2 regions of the Devosia chinhatensis genome follow, and region 1 is predicted to be linked to the other one. Evidence: riboswitches for the same ligand, from Rfam matches in the RefSeq annotation. Region 1 holds a riboswitch; the other holds the start of a gene.
What was found. Region 1 has a riboswitch for thiamine pyrophosphate ahead of VE26_RS10850 (ABC transporter substrate-binding protein). Riboswitches for the same ligand answer to the same signal wherever they lie in the genome.
Positions count from the first base shown of each region.

Region 2: linked by a shared signal. The riboswitch ahead of VE26_RS12025 (thiamine ABC transporter substrate-binding protein) and the one ahead of VE26_RS10850 (ABC transporter substrate-binding protein) in region 1 are both predicted to bind thiamine pyrophosphate.

Region 1 covers NZ_JZEY01000061.1:85,797-92,970, forward strand. Annotated here, with positions in the region: gene VE26_RS10825 (superoxide dismutase) at 1-683, opposite strand, end outside; gene VE26_RS10830 (ThuA domain-containing protein) at 788-1,438, opposite strand; gene VE26_RS10835 (bifunctional metallophosphatase/5'-nucleotidase) at 1,662-3,269, shown strand; gene VE26_RS10840 (response regulator) at 3,329-3,697, opposite strand; gene VE26_RS10845 (GlsB/YeaQ/YmgE family stress response membrane protein) at 3,737-3,988, opposite strand; TPP riboswitch at 4,106-4,214, shown strand; gene VE26_RS10850 (ABC transporter substrate-binding protein) at 4,313-5,272, shown strand; gene VE26_RS10855 (Gfo/Idh/MocA family protein) at 5,307-6,350, opposite strand; gene VE26_RS10860 (ThuA domain-containing protein) at 6,517-7,174, opposite strand, start outside.
Region 2 covers NZ_JZEY01000061.1:342,247-349,420, forward strand. Annotated here, with positions in the region: gene VE26_RS12010 (hypothetical protein) at 1-142, shown strand, start outside; gene VE26_RS12015 (ATP-binding cassette domain-containing protein) at 158-793, opposite strand; gene VE26_RS12020 (ABC transporter permease family protein) at 777-2,387, opposite strand; gene VE26_RS12025 (thiamine ABC transporter substrate-binding protein) at 2,452-3,465, opposite strand; TPP riboswitch at 3,528-3,626, opposite strand; gene VE26_RS12030 (thiamine diphosphokinase) at 3,654-4,376, shown strand; gene VE26_RS12035 (ABC transporter ATP-binding protein) at 4,407-6,209, opposite strand; gene rpmE (50S ribosomal protein L31) at 6,420-6,641, shown strand; gene rcdA (protease adaptor protein RcdA) at 6,734-7,174, opposite strand, start outside.

The DNA of each region.
Region 1 (7,174 bases):
GCCTGGGCGTAACGGTCGGACACTTCATCCCAGTTCACCACATCCCACCAATTGCTCAGATATTCCGCGCGGCGGTTGTTGTAGGTGAGATAGTAGGCGTGTTCCCACACGTCATTGCCCAAAACGGGCGTGCCCTGCACTTCGGCCAGGTCCATCAGCGGATTATCCTGGTTTGGCGTCGTGGTGATTTCGAGTTCACCGGCATCGGTTACCACCAGCCATACCCAGCCCGAACCGAACCGACCAGCACCGGCTTCCTCGAAGGCCGCCTTGAACTCGTCCATTGAGCCATAGACCGCATCGATCGCCGCCGCAAAGTCATCGCTGGGCTCACCGGCTTCTTCGACCGGCCCGATGATCTGCCAGAAGAAGGTATGGTTCCAATGGCCGCCGGCGCTATTGCGGATCCCCGTAGGATATTCGCTCGCCGATGCGACCAAGTCCTCGACATTGGCGTCAGCAGGGATGGTGCCGTCTTCGACAGCATTGTTGAGGTTGTCGACAAAGCTCTGATGGTGCTTGCTGTGATGCAGCTCCATCGTTTGCGCGTCGATCACTGGTTCGAGCGCGTCATAATCGTAGCCGAGCTCCGGCAGGCTGAAGGCTGCACTTTCCTGGGCCATGGCCGGCATGGAAAGGGCGAGGACGGCGATCGCGGCGCCGGTAGCGGGCATGAAATTCATCGTTTGGGTTCCTTTGACGATACAGGGAGCAAACCTGCCCCCTGCACATCAAGTTCCCCGGCAATTTTCGCGAGGCGATAAGACTTTCGTGTTCGCGGTGCCGCCTATTGCTCGTCGCGGGCAGCCCAGTTCATGCCGCGACGCAGGATCGTGGCCATATTGGCGTTCTCGAATTCCTTGGCGCTGTGCCCCAGCGTCATATGGAACACGCGCCCTTTGCCGTGCTGGCGCTTCCAGGCGACCGGCATCACCACACCGTCGATCCAGTCGGCATGCTCGCCGGTAAAGGTCGTGGTCGCCAGCACTTCGATCGACGGATCGACATGCATGTAATATTGCTCGGACGTGTAGGGGAACGACTTGATCCCCGCCATGATCGGATCGTCGGGCTTGGCGACGTCCACCGTATAGTCGATGATATTGCCCGGATGGGCGACCCATTGGCCACCGACCATGAACTGATAATCCACCGCATCGCGGAACGCATCGCTCATGCCGCCATGATGGCCGGCGAGCCCCACACCGCTCTGCACGGCCTTGGTAAGGTTCTCGACCTCTTCTTTGGCGATCTTGCTCATGGTGTAGATCGGGATGATCAGCGACAGCTCATGAATGGACGGATCGGCAAAGGCGCTGGTTTCCGTTGCGGTGCGCACCGAGAATCCATCTTCATGCAGCCAGCGGCGATAGATAGAGGCACACTCCTCCGGGTCATGACCTTCCCAGCCACCATAGACGATCAAAGCACTGCGCATCTGGATACCCCGCAAATCAAACGCGCGGAGAATACCCTACTGGTTCGGTATTGAAACCCCATCGCCGCCATCGTGTGCAGGAGGCTTCACAGGTCAAAATTTGACCAAAAGGTCCACTTTCGCCTGTCATAAATAGCTGCTTAACTGCTTCTCGACGCGGACGCCTAACGTCTGGTGCGGCATTGCTGCGACGTCGAACACAAAAAGCAAAGGGATAACAGGGATGAAAAAAATACTGTTGGGCGCCACCGCGCTCACACTCTGTGCCGGCTTCTCCAGCGCGGCCTATGCTGAGTTCACGCTCAACATCCTGCACATCAATGATTTCCATTCCCGCTTCGGGCCCATCACCGGCACCGATTCCAATTGTGATGTCGAGACCGACGCCGCCGGCGAATGCTTTGGCGGCATCGCCCGCCTGAAGACGGCGATCGACACGAAGCGCGCCGAGCTCGACGGCCAGAACGTTGTTCTGGTTGACGCTGGCGATCAGTTCCAGGGGTCGCTGTTCTACACCCAATATCGCAGCGAGATCATCGCCGAGTTCGCCAATGACCTCGGGATCGAGGTCATGGCGGTCGGCAATCACGAGTTCGATGACGGTCCCGAGGAACTTGCCGCCTTCCTCGAGGCCGCAAACTTCCCGATCATCTCGGGCAATACCAATGTCGAGAATGAGCCGCTGCTGGCCGGAAAACTCGAGGGCACCTACGTGCTCGACGTTGGCGGCGAGAAGATCGGCTTCGTGTCCGCCCTTGCCGAAGACACCGATGAAACCTCTTCGCCAGGCGATGGCGTTGAATTCGATGACACCATCACAAGCCTGCGCACCCAGGTCGACGCCCTGACCGCTGCCGGCGTCAACAAGATCATCGCGCTGACCCATGTTGGCTATACCCAGGACCTGCAGATCGCGGCCAATGTGCCGGGCATCGACGTTGTCGTTGGCGGCCATTCCCACACGCTTCTGTCCAACACCGACGAGGCCGCGGCTGGCCCCTATCCGACGATGGTCAACAATCCGGATGGCGCGGAAGTCCCGGTCGTGACCGCGGGCGCCTATGCCAAATATCTGGGCGACCTGGTCGTCACTTGGGACGATGAGGGCAATGTCATCTCCGCCGAGGGCGCACCCATCATCATGGACGCCTCGGTCGAGCCTTATGAAGCCTATGTCACCCGCCTCGCCGAACTCGAGGAGCCGATCCAGGCATTGATGGCTGAAGTCATCGGCACCACAACCGAGCCACTCGAAGGCAGCCGCGAAGTCTGCCGCGTCCAGGAGTGCTCCATGGGCAACCTGCTGGCCGACGCGATTCTGGATCGCGTCGCCGACCAGGGTGCGACCATCGCCTTCCAGAACGGCGGCGGCATTCGCTCCTCCATCGATGCAGGCGACATCACCATGGGTGAAGTCCTCACCGTCCTGCCTTTCTCCAACACGCTGGCAACCGTTGAAATCTCGGGCGCTGACGTCATCGACGCTCTGGAAAACGGCGTGAGCGACATCGAAAACGGCGCTGGCCGCTTCGCTCAGGTCGCCGGGCTGAAATATTCCTACACGCTGGCCAATCCTGCTGGCGAGCGCATCAGCGATGTCATGGTGCGTGGCGAGGGCGACGAATGGGTGCCGATCGACGAAGAGGCCACCTACAAGATCGTCACCAATAACTACGTACGCGGTGGCGGCGATGGTTACGGCACTTTTGCCGAAGGCGACAATGCCTATGATTTCGGCCCGCCGCTGGAACAGGTCGTTGCCGACTATATCGCCAAGCAGGGCGGCACCTATACGCCCTATACCGACGGCCGCATCACCGTGGTCGAATAGGTTGAAACAGGAAGGGCGCCCTCGAGGCGCCCTTTCTTTATCATCTGTTCAGCTCTGCATCAGATGCCGCCGATGGCGGCCGAAAGCGCATCCTGGTTCCAGGGTTTGGCGATAAAGGCCGTGTCAGCTGGCAATTCACCGGTCAGCGGCTTGCGCCCTGCAGAAACGACGATGATGCGGATATGCGGCCAGACGACCCTCACATGATTGGCCAGGACGAAGCCGCTGCGCGAGCCCGGCATGTTCACATCGGTGATGAGCCCTGAAAAGCTCTCTGCCGCCCGTTCCAGCACGGCGAGCGCTTCTGACGTGCTGCCGGCCTCATAGGCCTCCAGGCCGCATTCCCGCACCAGCTCCGCAAGGTCCATCCTGACGAAGGGTTCATCATCGACGACAAGAAAAGCACGTTTGACAGGATCTGGGCTCATTTTTGCTAAACGCGGAAGGATTTGAGAAGTTGCAGAGCTTTAGCGGCGACGCGCCAATTGTCCCCAGATCAGCAGCACGATCACCGCACCAACAATCGAGGCGATGAAGCCGGCCCCGTCTCCGGGCCCATACCAGCCGATCTGCTGCCCGAGCCAGGTCGCCACTACCGAGCCGACGATCCCCAGAACGGTCGTGAGGATGAACCCGCTGGGCTTGTTGTCGCCAGGTGTGACCCACTTGGCGATAAGACCGGCAAAAAAGCCGATGATGATGGCTCCGAGAATGGACATGTGACGCTCCGTTGTTTGGTGCCCAAATAATTCGGCAGGCCCCAACCGGGTTGCACCGCATCTGCGACGTCCGAAGGATGCAGCCTTGCCTTATGAGCGCGGGTTGGCTTAAGCTTTGCTCGTCCACAGGGGTGCTTCCGCTCGGAAGCTGAGATGCGGCGCAGGCTGCGAACCCTTCAAGCTGATCTGGATAATGCCAGCGGAGCGAGATGGAATGCACGATGCGCATCGCCAAATCCTGCTCTTTGCCTTGTCTTGCGACAGGAAAGAGAGACCCGACTCTATCCGGATCGATTTCGACTGCATCGATTTTCAGGATAGAGCATGTCTTTCAAGCACAGCCTTTGCGCCGCCAGCCTGGCCTGCGCGCTCACCACGCCGCTTCAAGCCGCCGAACCGGTTTCGGTCACGCTGGACTGGACCCCGAATACCAATTTCGTCGGCCTCTATATTGCTCAGGCGCTGGGCCTTTACGAAGACGCCGGCCTCTCGGTCACCATAGAACCATTTGTTTTCGGGCAGGCCCATGGTGATGTAGCCGCCTTCGGCATTCTCGATTTCTACACCGCGCGCGCCGCCGGGCTCGACGCGGTCGGCGTTTATGCAGTTACCCAGACCGAAACCGGGCGGCTGGCCTATCAAGGCCACGACATTCACCGCCCCCGCGATTTGGTCGGCAAGCGCTATGGCGGCTTCGGCACCACTTGGGAAAAAGCAGTGGTGGATGCGATGATCATGGCCGACAACGGCGTGCCGGACTACGAGATCGCCACCTATGACGGCTCTCTCTATGATGCCTTGCGCGCAGGCCAGATCGACTTCACCCTCGAAGTCCTGACCTGGCAAGGTGTCGAGAACGACTTGGCCGGTCGGGATATCGGTGCCTTCCGCTATGCCGATTATGGCGTTCCCGAACAGCATACAATCCTGCTGGCAGCTGATGCCGCCTTCCTCGCCGAGCGTCCGGAGACAGCTTTAGCCTTCGTCGAGGCCACGCGCGCTGGCTATCGTCTGGCCGTCGAGAACCCTGCCCAGGCCGCCGAAATTCTCATGGCCGCTGCACCCGAGCTCGACCCGGAACTCGTACTTGCCTCCAGCAGGCTCATGGTCGATGGGCACTACCTCATGGCCGAGGATGGCACGATCGGAGAGTTCGATGGCCGCCGCATGGAGCAGCTTGCCGACTTCCTCTTCGACGCAGGCGCCCTGGTCGATCGCGATGGCGCCGCCCTGGCGCAACGCCCGGACATCTCGGAATGGTACACCAACAGATATCTGGACTGACCCATGTAAAAGGGCGCCGCGTGGCGCCCTTTTCTCAAACCGAATGTTCGCTCCGGTCCCGGTCCGTCAGCGTGCCCAGATCGAGCACTTTCTGGATATTGGTCGCGTGGCGGAAGCTGGGCTCGAGGTTCTTGCCAGTGCGCACGGCATCGACGAAGCGCTGATAATTGGTCGGTACCGGGTCGACCTCGACCTCGGTCCATGTTCCGGTTTCCACATCGTCACCCAGGCAGGTGAAGAGCTTGGACCAGTCATGGCGGTGCTGCACTTCCACCGAGCCCTTTTCGCCATAGACACGCAGGCGCAGCTCGTTGAAATGCCCGGTCGCCCAACGCGTCGCATGGATGACGCCCAGCGCGCCATTCTCGAGCTGTGCGGTCATGGCAAAGCTGTCATTGGCATCGAGATCATATTCGCCGATGACATTTCCAGGGGCCTTGTCGAAAGTTTCGAGGCGACAGAACACCTTGGAGAAATCGCTGCCGGCGCCATAGGCGGCAAAGTCGAGGATATGCACCCCGATGTCACCCAGGACGCCGTTGGAGCCGTGCTTCTTGGACAGTCGCCACAGCCACTGGCTCTCGGTACGCCAATCGCCCCAGGCCTTGGACACGAGCCAGCTCTGCAGATAGCTTGCCTCGAAATGCTTGACCGTACCGACCTGCCCGGACTGTACGATGTCGCGCGCCTTCTGCAATTGGGCGACGTTGCGGTAGGTCAGGTTCACCATGTTGACCAGGCCGAGCCGCTCGGCGGTCTCGGTCATTTCCATGGCCTTGGCATGGTCGGTCGCCAGCGGCTTCTCGCAGAAGACGTGCTTGCCGCCGGCCAGGGCCGCCATGGTGGTCGGGTGATGGATGCTGTCCGGGGTCACGTTGGCGACGGCGTCGAACTCGCCCCAGGCCAGCGCCGCATCCAGCGAGCCGAAGCCGCGTTCGATGCCATGCATGGCATTGAAGGCCTCCACCCGCGCGGGCTCGACGTCGACCCCGCCGGCAAGGGTTACCCCTTCGATGGCTGCAAAATGCTTGGCATGCGTATTGGCCATGCCGCCGGTTCCTAGGATGAGGATCCGCATAGTCTGATTCCCTGGGCACCCAGCCCGCTTGATTTCGCAACGGCCCCCGCCAGCGCTGGAGCCGAATGAAGACGAATGTCTGTTATCCGGGCGCAACCGAACGAAGCCGGCCCGGACGAATTTGCTAGGGGTGCATCCTGTGTTCCGGATGCACCCGGGGCCCGGTTCAGGCCTTCACTTCGCCGGCATGGTCTGCGGCCGAGAGCTTGGCGCCGCGTTCCTCGATCTTTTCGATCGCTTCGCCGACCGGCGTATTCGGAGCCTTCATCAGATGGGCGTGACGGTCGCCGTTATAGGCCCAGTTCACCGCATTGCGCAGCACCGTGCCGACATTGGCGTCGTGATAGGTCGGATAAGTTTCGTGGCCGGGACGGAAATAGAAGATGTTGCCGGCGCCGCGACGATAGGTCAGACCGCTGCGGAACACTTCACCACCCTGGAACCAGGAAACGAACACGGTTTCCAGCGGCTCTGGCACGGTGAAGGGCTCGCCGTACATCTCTTCGTATTCGAGCTCGAAATAGGGCGGCAGGCCCTTGGCGATCGGGTGGCCCGGATTGACGACCCAAAGACGCTCGCGCTCACCGGCCTCGCGCCAGTGAAGATTGGCCGGCGAGCCCATCAGGCCCTTGAACACTTTGGAATGGTGCCCCGAATGCAAGACGATCAGCCCCATGCCCTGCCAGACATGTTCCATGACGCGCTTGACGACGGCGTCATCGACCTTGTCGTGGGCGGCATGACCCCACCAGAGCAGCACGTCGGTCTCGGCCAGAACGGCGTCGGTCAGGCCGTGCTCGGGCTCCTGCAGCGTCGTGGTCTTG
Region 2 (7,174 bases), 260 kb from region 1:
CAATTCCGATCTGCTGCGCAGCCGCCGCTGGATGGATCTGGCGGTAATCTATGGAACGGGCCGCAACGCGATCCTGACGCTCGAAAAGGATGAGGACGCCCAGGTTCTCTTCGACCGCGCGCTGGCCGCCTGGGCCGAATAGCAGGGCGCGCCTTTCTCAGGCGCGCTGTAGCCGTCCGGCTTCGAGCCTGTAATGGCTCGTCGCCAAGGCCGCGATATCGTCACCATGATGGCTGACCAGGATCGTATGCCAGCGCTGCTGCGCGGTGAGGTCGGCGACCAGATTGCGGATCGTGCCGCGGGTCTCGTCGTCCAGCGCAGAAAACGGTTCATCGAGCAAAAGCACGGCCCGGTCGCGCAGGAGCGTTCTGGCCAGCGCAACTCTCTGCTTCTGTCCGCCCGAAAGCATCGACGCCGGTTTGGCCTCGAAGCCGGCAAGGCCCACCTGTGCCAAGGCTTCGGCAACCTTTGCGCGGCGCTCCTGCCGAGGCAGGTCCCGGGCTAGCCCCAGTTCGGCATTGTCTGCTGCGCTTAGATGCTCGAAGAGATTGTCGGACTGCAAGAGAAGCGAGACAGGACGGCGCTCGGGCGGCAGGGGCAGGAGATTGACGTCATCGAGCGCCAATCGGCCGGCGCCAGGGGCAAGAAACCCCGCAAGCAGGTCGAGCAAGGTCGATTTGCCTGACCCGCTGGCCCCCGAGATTGCCGTCACCGTGCCGGGATGCGCGAGAAGCGAAAAGCTGTAGGGCGACGCGCCCGGATAGGCGAATTGGAGCTTATCGGCGACCAGCATGGGCAAGCCTTTCGATGAGACGCGGCAAAAGAACGAAGGCGGCGATGGTGCCGATCAGCAGCAGAGCGGCGATCGCCGCTGCATCGTTGTTGCGATAGGAGCCGAGCGCCCGGTACATCATCAGTGGCAGGGTCTGGAAATCCTGCGTTCCGAAAAGCGCGATCACGCCCAGGTCACCCAGCGAAAAGCAGAAGCTCAGCGCCAGCATCAAGCCGATATCCCGACCCAGCAGCGGATATTCTATGCGCGTGAACTGCATCCAGCCGGTCAGCCCCAATGAGCGGATCAGCTTGCCGCGCGTGCGCACGATGGCGTCGAGCGGCGGTCCGAGCGTTGCCATGGCGAAAGGCAGGGCCAGAAGACTATTGGCGCCGACGACCACGAAAGGCGCGGCCAGCCCCGTGGGCACGCCAAGGCCGCGCACCAAAAGAAAGAATCCCAGCGACAGCACCACTGCGGGAACGGCGAGATAGGCATAGGCCGGCATGCCGAGGCTTGTCCGTGCCAGGGGATGGCGGGCGGCGCTGCGGCCAAGAGCCAGGATCAGCGCCAGACCCAGCGTGAGGGCGGCAGACGCGGTGCCGATGAGGATGGACGTTGCCGTTGCGCGCCAGAAGGCCGGCTGGGCGATGATGCGGCCGAACCCTCCCACAATGCCGTCATAGAGCACTGACAAGAGCGGCAGCGCGAAAGCAAGCACCGAAACAATCAGCACCCCCCATTGGAGCAAGCGTGTAGTGGGGCCATCGCGCCAGCGCGGCTGCGCCGACCGCCCCAAGGCGGCAGGAACCGGAGAAAAGGCCGAAGCCAGCACGATGACCAAAGCGCAAACGCCGATCTGGGTAACCGCAAGCCGCACCGCGCCCGCCAGGTCAAAATCGAGGCGAACGGCGGAAAAGATGGCCACTTCCAACGTCTGGTTGGCCGGGCCGCCGCCCAGAAGCAGGACGATGGGAAAACTTGTGAAGGCGAGGAGGAAGATGACGGCACCCAGTCCTGGCAAAGACAAGGCCATGGCGGGCCAGTCGATGAGGCGGAACCGCTGCAGCGGGCCAAGCGCCAGGGACTGGCCGACCTTGAGCCGTGTGGCGGGAATGGAGTCGAGCCGGGCCAGCAGGATGCGGGCGGCAAAGGCGCCATCAAGGATCACATGGGCGAGGAGGATGCCCGATAGTCCATAGGCTGGACTGTCGAAGCCGATGCCGAACAGGGTCTGGCTGAGCTGGTTGATCCAGCCATTGCGACCCCAGATGGAGAGCAGCCCGAAGGCCACCACCATGCCGGGCGTGACGATGGCGGAGGCGAAAAGGCTGACCACGACGTCTCTTCCCGGAAACCGCAGCCGGTTGAGCGACCAGGCCAAGGCCATGCCCACCAGGAGCGACAGGATCGTGGTGAGGCCCGCCTGCAGCGAGGTCATGCGCAACAGATGGGCGATGTCGACCCGGGAATGACCGCTTGCATCCGTGGCAGCCGCAAGGATCGCCCAGAGCACGGCGGCGATCAGGGCGGCGATGGCGAACGAAAGGGCGGTCGCCATGGCGATGCGGATGGGGCGTTTGGGCAGTGTCAGCATGAGATTTGTCTCAGGCACCATAGAGCCTCCTCCCCTTGTCCAGAGGAGGAGGAGCTGCATCTTGGCCAGACGGCCCCAATCCCTATTGCACCGCCGCCAGCATCTCGTCGATCCAGGCCGCAGAATTGGCCGTGATGTCTTCTTCTGGGATGGTCAGCGTCTTTTCCGGCTGCGGCAAGCCGGCAAAGGACGGATCGAGCCTGTCGCCCAAGTCCACCACCGGGAACATCCAATTGGTGGTGGGAATGAATTGCTGCCCCTCGGGCGAGGCGAGATAGGCAAGGAAGTCGCGTGCCAGGTCCTGCTGGTCGGAGGATTTTAGGATACCCGCGACCTCGATCTGCGGGAAATGTCCCTCGCTGAACAGCGCCGCTTTTATCGAGTGATCGTCCTCGTCATGGATGTGATAGGCCGGCGACGTCGTATAGGAGAGCACCATGTCCGCCTCGCCTTCCAAGAAGAGATTATAGCTCTCGCTCCATTCGCGCGTAATGGTGAGAATCTTGGGCTTCAGCCCCGCCCAGATTTCCGGGGCCCGATCGCCATAGGCAGCCTTGACCCAGAGCAGCAGGCCCAGGCCAGGCGTAGCGGAGCGCGGGTCCTGGATGGCGATCTTGATCGTGTCGGGCAAGGCGATCAGCTCTTCGAAACTGGCCGGCGCCTCGGGCATGGTATCAATGTCGTGCATGAAGGCGAAGTGGGAATAGTCGAACGGCACGAATTGCGCATCCGTCCAGGCCTCGGGCAGGACAAGATTGTCCAGGCTCAGCCCATGATCGGCAAACAACCCAGTCGCCCTTGCTTCGCCCGCAATCGCAGTATCGAGCCCGAGCAGGATATCGGCTTCGGTCGTATCGCCTTCGAGTTGCACGCGACGCAGCGTACCGATCGAGCTGTCCGCACCCACAAAAGTGACCGTGCATGCGCAGGTCGCCTCGAAGCCCTGCTTGAGCGGCACGCCGGGGCCCCAGTCGGAGGCAAAACCGTCATAGGTGTAGATGGTAAGGTTCGGCTTGTCCTGCGCGAGCGCAATGCCGGACGTTCCGGCAAGAAGGACCGCAAGCGCGATGGAGGAGAACTTGACCATATGGGTCATCCCTTCATTCAATTGCGGCCATGGGTGAAGGGATGTGTCAATGGTGTGGACGCCCGAGAGCGACCTTGCCATCTCGAACTTCCTCCGCCAGCATGACCTGGTTCAGGTTCTATGGGTAACTCTCAGCTCCGGCAGTAACCGGAACACCCCAGCGAGACGATGCGGACCATATTAAGAGACTTCCCCCAGTGCAATCCCCCTTCCCCAAAGACATCAGCAAGCCGGTCCTGCTGACTTATGACCGCCCGCTCGCCATTGTGGGCGGCGGCAACGTCGAGCCGGCGCTGCTGCGCGATCTTGCGGCTCGCAATGTGGGCCTGGTCGCCGCAGACGGTGGGGCCGATGCCCTGGGCGCGGCTGGGCTCGTTCCGGACGCCATTCTGGGTGATCTCGATTCGCTTACGGACCGGGAGGGCTGGGCACTCCGAACCCGCGTCATCCATATCCCCGAGCAGATCACCACCGACTTCCAGAAAGCGCTCTATTCCACCAGCGCACCGGTGACACTGGCCCTGGGCATGACCGGCAAACGGCTCGACCATACCCTGGCTGCGCTAAGCGCCCTACACGAAGTAGCCGCAAGGCGTCGGGTGATCCTGATCGACGAGGTGGACGTGGCGCTGGCGGTTTCGGGGTCCTTCTCGTTCGAGGCAGCACCACGGGAACGCATCTCCGTCCACCCGCTGGTCCCCATCGTTTTCGAACGCACCGAGGGACTGTTCTACCCGATGATCAATCTGCTGCTCGACCCCGCCGGCCGACTCGGCACGTCCAATGAAGGCACAGGCGGAACGGTGGAAATCGTGCCACGGGACGCAACGCCCTGGCTGCTGATCCTGGGGCGGGAACGTCTCTGGGACCTGGTCGAACAGTTGTGCCCAGCCGCCGATGGTGGCGCCCAGGCTTTGTGATAAAGCCTCTGCCGGAGCACGGCTACGCCTTTAGGCGTCGCGGAACTGCAGCTTGGCAAGCTCGGCATACCGCCCGCCCTTGGCTACCAACTGGTCATGATTGCCCTGATCGATGATGCGACCGGCCTCGAGCACGAGGATGGTGTCGGCATCGCGGATCGTGGCCAGCCGATGCGCGATGACCAGCGTCGTACGGCCTTCCATGAGGTGTTCGAGCGCCACCTGCACCAGCCGTTCGCTTTGCGCGTCCAGCGCCGAGGTGGCTTCGTCCAGCAAAAGGATTGGCGCATTCTTAAGAATAGCCCGCGCGATGGCGAGGCGCTGCTTCTGCCCACCTGAAAGCATCACGCCGCGCTCGCCCACCACCGTGTCATATCCATTGGGCAGGTCGGAGACGAAGTCATCCACCAGAGCGGCCTTGGAAGCGGCAATGACATCGGCGCGACTGGCGCCCGGTTTGCCGAAGAGGATGTTCTCCTCGATCGTGCCGGCGAAAATAATCGGCTCCTGCTCGACATAAGCAAAACGCGAGCGCAGGTCATGCAGGGCAACCTGACGAATATCGATGCCATCGACGCGGATGGCGCCGTGGTCGATATCGTAGAAGCGCTGCAGCAAGGACAAGGCGGTGGACTTGCCCGACCCCGAGGGGCCGACAAGCGCTACGGTCTGTCCCTTTGCCACCGAGAAACTGATGTCGGACAGAACCGGCTCGTTGCCGTCATAGGCAAAGCGAACCTGATCGAATTCCACCGTGCCCAGTGGCGGCTGAGGCAATGCTACCGGCACTGCCGGATCCTTGATGGCCGGTTCGGTATCGAGAATTTCGGTGAGCCGTTCGGTGGAACCCGCAACCATCTGCAAGGTGCCCAGCACTTCGGAGACATTGGTGAGCGCGCCGGCAGCCATCAATGCATAGACGAGAAACTGCGCCAATTGCCCGGCGGAAACCGAGCCTTCGAAGACCGAGCGGGCGCCCCACCAGACCAGCCCGACCAGCGCCGCCGTGCCGAGGAATATGACCATCGCGACCATGACCGAGCGCGCGCCCAGTCGGCGCGTTTCCGCACGGAAACTGGCTTCGCTGCGCTCGTCGTAAAGTGCGGACTGCACCGCTTCCTGGGTAAAGGCCTTGACGGTTCGGTTCGCCCCCAGCATTTCCGTCGCCATGGCCGAAAGGTCGGCCAGAGCATCCTGGGTCTTGCGCGACATGCCGCGCAGCCGGCGGGAAAAGGCGATGACCGGCACGAGTACCGTGGGCAGCGCGATCACCACGGCGAGGGTCAGGACCGGGCTGGTGAGGATCATCATCACCAGCGCCCCGATGATGGTGACCATGGAGCGCAGGGCGAGCGAAAAGCTCGACCCGACCGCGCCGCGGATCACGGCGACGTCGCCGTTGAGCCGGCTGGTCAGCTCCCCGATGCGATTGGTGTCGAAATAGCGGGCATCCAGCGCCAGAAGATGACCGAACACGGCCTGACGCAGATCGGCCAGCACACGTTCTCCGATGACGGAGATGAAATAGAAGCGTGCACCACTGGCAATCGCCATGAGGGCCGCAATAGAGACGATGATCCAGCCGTAACGCCCGACATTGTCGAGGTTCTGCGCCACGAAACCCTCATCGATGGCGCCGCCCAAGGCCGCCGGAATGGCCAGCGAGGTAATCGCCGAGGTCAAAAGGAACAGGACTGTCAGCGACAGGCGCACCGGATAGGCGAGAATGAAGGGAACGAGTCTGCGAAGCGGCTGGAGGCGGCGCGGAGCGGCCTGCACTTCCGCCACGATCGCGTCGGGATCGGTTTCAGCCGAAACGGCCTGGTCTGTCATTGCTGGATCATGCCGTGTCGGTTGGAGGACGTACCGCGCGGGGCGATGTCCTCATATAGGCCCTGCCCCCCGCTCCCCGCAACCGTGCGAGATTGGGCAAAATTGCCACCCCCGCACCCTTGCGAAGCCGGTGCATCTCATGTAGGAAGCCGCCCAACACCAGATTTGCTCTCCGGGCGCTGCGGCGCCCGTTTGATTTGAGGCGACGCCATGAAGACCGATATTCACCCCGATTACCACGTCATCAATGTGGTCATGACCGACGGCACCACCTACCAGACCAAGTCGACCTGGGGCAAGGAAGGTGACACGCTGCAGCTCGACATCGACCCCAAGACTCATCCGGCCTGGACCGGCGGCACGGGTCAGCTGATGGATCGCGGCGGCCGCGTCTCGCGCTTCAAGGAGCGCTTCAAGGGCCTGGGCATCTAAGCTCATCCTGCATGAATTCTCAAAAGCCCGGCCATCGCGCCGGGCTTTTTGTCAGCCACACAATTCAGCGTGCGCAGACTGACGGCATGGCCTCAGTCGATGCGGGCAAAGGCCGCCTTGAGACGGGAAAGCTGATCGGCAACGCCATTTACCCGGGCATCGATACCATCAAGGGACGGCAAATTGCCCTTTTCGAGGCTGTCGAGCTGCATGACCCGCTCGAACAGGCGATCGCCCTTGTCGATAAAATCGCGCAGGCGGGGCGGCAATTGGTCATATCCGGGTCCGCCGCGTTCTGAAGGAGTAGCGGAGAACTTGACCTTCTCCTTTTCAGCCCGGGCATTTTCCCGCGAAATCTCACCCTCGTTGACCGCCCGCTGCAGCAAGAGCCAGGAGGCCAGCTGCATGAGCCTGGTGGTCAGGCGCATGGACTCGGTTGCATAGAGGAAGCCTGCTTCCCGTGGCAGGACACGGCTTTCAAGTCGTCCCTGATCATCGAGATAGGCGGCGACGGTCTCGATCAGGCCCATACC